One region of the Rhodococcoides fascians A25f genome, then DNA from elsewhere that is predicted to be linked to it. Evidence: predicted binding sites of a transcription regulator. Region 1 holds the regulator's gene; the other holds the start of a gene.

Region 1 (2,462 bases):
CAGCGAGGCGCACGCCGTGCTCGCCGACCCGGCCAAGCGCAAAGAATACGACGAAGCACGACGGCTGTTCGCCTCGGGCGGGTTCGGTAGCCGCGGCGGCGGTGGATTCTCGCCCGGCGCAGGCGGATTCGGCGGTGGCGGCCAGACCTTCGACGTCGGCGACATCTTCGGTCAGGGTGGCGGCGACGGCGGAATCGGCGACCTCTTCGGTGGCCTGTTCAATCGCGGTGGCGCGCAACAGCGCCCGCAGAGCAACCGGCCCCGACGCGGAAGCGACGTCGAGACCGAGACCTCGCTGCAGTTCCGTGAAGCGGCACAGGGCGTTACGGTCCCCTTGAAGTTGACCAGCCCGTCCTCGTGCACCACCTGCCACGGCAGCGGCGCGAAGCCCGGAACCAGCCCGCGCGTGTGCCCCAAATGCAACGGCCAAGGCGTCGTCAACAGAAATCAAGGCGCGTTCGGCTTCAGTGAGCCGTGCGACGACTGCCGCGGCAGCGGGTCCATCATCGACGACCCGTGCGTCGATTGCCGTGGAACCGGAGTGCAGAACCGCACCCGCACCATCACCGTGCGGGTACCGGCCGGCATCAGTGACGGACAGAAGGTCCGGCTCGCCGGTCAGGGCGAAGCGGGTCTGCGCGGAGCGCCGTCGGGCGACCTGTTCGTGACCGTACGGGTCAAGCCCGACAAGGTGTTCGGCCGCAACAACGACGATCTGACGGTGACCGTGCCGGTGAGCTACGGCGAACTGGTGCTCGGCACCACGCTGTCGGTGCCCACCCTCGAGGGGCGCGTCGGAGTGAAGGTGCCACCGGGAACCGTCGACGGCCGAGTGCTGCGGGTGCGTGGACGCGGTATCCCGAAGAAGTCCGGTACCGGCGACCTGATGGTGACCGTCAAAGTTGCCGTCCCGCAGAAACTGGACGATGCTGCTACCGACGCTCTGAAGAACTATCTGGAAGCCGAGAAGGCCAGCGGATTCGACCCGCGGGCCGGGTGGGCAGGTGTGTGATGTCGGTCCCTCCCGAGGGCGGTTCCCCGAAAAACGGTGGAGCACAGGCTGATCCCGACGCGCAGATTTTCGTGATCTCCATCGCGGCACAGCTGGCCGGTATGCACGCGCAGACGCTGCGCACCTACGACAGGCTCGGACTGGTCACCCCGCATCGCACCACCGGCGGCGGGCGACGCTACTCCCCGCGTGACGTCGCACTGCTCCGTGAAGTGCAGCGACTCTCGCAGGACGAGGGCGTCAACCTCGCCGGCATCAAGCGCATCATCGAGCTCACCAATCAGGTCGAGGCTCTGCAGTCGCGAATCAGCGAACTGGCTCAGGAGTTGGCAGCCGTGCACGCAAGTTATCGCCGCGACCTGGTGCCGATTCAACGCAACGCCCTGGTGGTCTGGAAGCCGAAGCACCAGCGCTAGGTTCGCCGCCTCTTTGCGGGCTCAGATCCTCGCAAACGCGCGCGCATTCGTCAGGTGCGCGCAGATTCGTCAGCGGTTCGGTCACTATTCCGCGCGCATCCAGCAAACGCGCGCGCATTCGTCAGGTGCGCGCAGATTCGTCAGCGGTTCGGTCACTATTCCGCGCGCATCCAGCAAACGCGCGCGCGTTTGCGCCGGCGAGCCGCGCGGCGGTGGCGAACCTCGCGCCGGTCTGGCCCACCGGGGTTGAAGCGAGCCGCGAGAGAAGGGCGGCGGGTGCCGGGCGCGCATCCCCACAAACGCGCGCGCATTCGTCAGGTGCGCGCATTGTCGTCTCTGATTTGCTCGCTATTTCGCGCGCGTTCAGCAAACGCGCGCGCGTTTGCGTTTGCGAGCCGCGCGGCGGTGGCGAACCTCGCGCCGGTCTGGCCCACCGGGGTTGAGTCGAGCCAGTCCACCGGAGCCGCTTCGCGGGTCTCTGCCTCGCATATCCTCGCAAACGCGCGCGCATTCGTCAGGTGCGCGCAGATTCGTGCCTGATTCGCTCACTATTCCGCGCGCGTTCAGCAAACGCGCGCGCGTTTGCGAGGTCGAGCGGGGCGGCGGTGGCGAAACTCGGGCAGGTCTGGCCCACCGGGGTTGAGTCGAGCCGCGAGAGAAGAGCGGCGGGTTCCGGGCGAACATCCCCACAAACGCGCGCGCATTCGTCAGGTGCGCGCATTGTCGTCTCTGATTTGATCACTATTTCGCGCGCGTTCAGCAAACGCGCGCGCGTTTGCGACGTCGAGCGGGGCAGCGGTGCCGAACCTCACGCGCGTTGCGAGACACCCGCCCCCGACCCCTATCCTGGTCGGCATGCAGGCGTGGAGTTCGACGGTCGTTCAGTATCACCGCCTTCGGAACGACCTCGCGGTCATCAGACTCGAGGGCGACGTGGTTCCGTTCACGGCAGGCCAGTCGGTGTCGGTGACAGTTCCCCAGAACTCAGCTCTGACGCGGCGATACTCACCCGCGCTGCCGCCCTCGCTCGACGG
Region 2 (2,462 bases), 1.8 Mb from region 1:
TCGCCGTGATCTTCATCGGCCGTCCGTGGGCGTTCGACGGTGATCTGCAGCCGGTGCACGTGCACTACACCATCGAGAACGGTCTGCTGGTGCAGAACGTCGGAGTTACCCCGGATACCGGATATCCCATCCTCATCGATCCCGATCCCGATGCCATCATCACCGGAGACGGCCGACTCGTCACCGAGGCCTGGACTCCACGTCTGGTGGTCGGCGGGGTTGTCGAGGACGTGCCGCCGAAATCGTTGTCCAGCTGAAAAGCGTTGCGGCACAATCAGAACGGATCGTGCTGAACATGCTCCATCGGGGTGCCGACCTTGCGTAGTGCGTACAGCGTGGTGCGCACCATCGACGGCGACCCACAGATCTGAATCTGGCGATCGGCCCAGGAGCCGAATCGGGTGACGACCTTGCCCACCGCACCGTGCAGTCGATGGTGCATTCCCCACGGCAGCTCGCGCGCCGGGCCGGAGTACCACCACGGATCCTCCAGCTCCTCGGTTACCGGAACAACCGTCAGCCATGGATTGGACAGCGACAACTGCCACAGGGTGTCCAGATCGTAGAGATCGCACGGATACGTACCGCTGACGAACAGATGCACCCGCGGATTGTTGCTGCGCTGAGCCATCTCCATGACCTGGGCACGCAACGGAGCCAGGCCGGTGCCTCCCGCGATCATCAACACGTCCTCGTGGATCGCGCGATCGACGTGCATCCCGCCCAGTGGTGGACTGATGGACCAGCGATCACCGACCCGGGTCTCGGTGACCATGGCCGGAGACACCCAGCCGCCGGATACGCGTCGAACATGGAACTCGATCTCGCCGTACGGGTTGCTCGGAATGGCCGGGGACAGGTACCGCCACAACTTGGGCCGCTGCGGGATCTGCACACTCACGTACTGCCCGGGAAAGTACGGGATCTCGCCGTCGGTCTTCAATCGCACCACCGCGAGGTCGTCGAGGAGCCGTTGGTGTTCGACGACGGTGGCACTCCAGTACGGCGGCAGTTCGTCGTTGTCTGCGGCGGCGGCCATCGCGTTGCTGACCACGGTGAGTGCGTCGTGCCAGGCCGTCTCCACCTCGTCGGTCCACATCTCGGTACCGGCGAACGTGCGGAACGCGCTGATCAGAGCCGAGCTACCCGCGCGGAAGTGCGCGCCCGAGATGCCGTGCTTCCGGTGATCTCGGCCGAGTTGCTCGAGGAACGGCTCGACGCGGTCGGTGCTGTCGAGATGCTCGAAGACGTAGCCGAGCGCCAGTACGAAGTGTTCGCGAAGCGAATCCATCGAGGCGGGAAAGAGGGATCGGAAGTCCGGGTACTCGGCGAAGAGGTGTGCGTAGAAGGACCTGGAGAGCCGGGCAGGGCCGTCCGGCGACGCGACGACGGCTTTGAAACCGGTGCGGACCAGGGAGATCGTTCGTGCGTCGAGCATCGATCAACCTCCACCCCACCGATTCGCCACCGAGTTCGCCGCCGATGACACAGCCACTGTCGACCGTCACCAAAGTAGACCGATCGAGACTTTCGCGCGAGAGGGCGCTCGAGAAATTCAAGGTTGAGCGGAACAGACTCAACTTGTCTATGGTTGTACCCAGCGACACGCAAGAACCGATCCGAGAAAGAAGGTGACCGGTGGACAGTTTCACTCCCACCACGAAGTCGCAGGCAGCGCTCTCTGCTGCTCTGCAGGCCGCATCCGCGGCCGGCAACCCGGATATCCGTCCGGCACATTTGTTGGTGGCGTTGCTCGATCAGACCGACGGCATCGCCACTCCACTGCTGAAGGCCGTCGGCGTCGACCCTGCAACGGTGCGTCGAGAAGCGCAGAACCTCGTCGACCGCCTGCCCTCGGCATCCGGCTCGACCACCACTCCGCAACTCGGCCGTGAAACCCTCGCCGCGATCACCGCAGCGCAGCACCTGGCCACCGAACTCGACGACGAGTTCGTCTCCACCGAACACCTCATGGTGGGTCTCGCGACCGGAAACGACGACGTCGCCAAGCTCCTCTCCGGCCATGGTGCCGGAGCCAACGAGCTGCGCGACGCGTTTCAAGCCGTACGGGGCAGCGCTCGGGTGACCAGCGCGGATCCGGAGAACACCTATCAGGCGCTGGAGAAGTACAGCACCGACCTGACGGCGCTCGCGCGAGAAGGCAAGCTCGATCCCGTCATCGGACGCGACACCGAGATCCGCCGCGTCGTCCAGGTGCTGTCCCGGCGAACCAAGAACAACCCGGTGCTCATCGGCGAACCCGGCGTCGGCAAGACGGCCATCGTCGAAGGACTCGCGCAACGCGTCATCGCCGGCGACGTACCGGAAAGCCTGCGCGGCAAGACCGTCGTCTCGCTCGATCTCGGTTCGATGGTCGCGGGCGCGAAGTTCCGCGGTGAGTTCGAGGAGCGGCTCAAGGCCGTGCTCGACGACATCAAGAACTCCGCAGGTCAGGTCATCAC

What was found. Region 1 encodes HspR, which represses chaperone genes until heat shock. Its sites were predicted from a motif close to ANNTGAGTNNNNNNNACTCANNT; they were not measured.
Region 2: a site for HspR is predicted at 1,560-1,582, ahead of clpB (ATP-dependent chaperone ClpB). Genes of this name have one in related genera too.

Annotation. Positions count from the first base shown of each region.
Region 1 covers NZ_CP049744.1:4,960,132-4,962,593, reverse strand. The annotation lists gene dnaJ (molecular chaperone DnaJ) at 1-1,012, shown strand, start outside; gene BH93_RS23265 (heat shock protein transcriptional repressor HspR) at 1,012-1,428, shown strand; gene BH93_RS23260 (FAD-binding oxidoreductase) at 2,284-2,462, shown strand, end outside.
Region 2 covers NZ_CP049744.1:1,084,976-1,087,437, forward strand. The annotation lists gene BH93_RS05135 (hypothetical protein) at 1-257, shown strand, start outside; gene BH93_RS05140 (globin domain-containing protein) at 275-1,438, opposite strand; gene clpB (ATP-dependent chaperone ClpB) at 1,639-2,462, shown strand, end outside.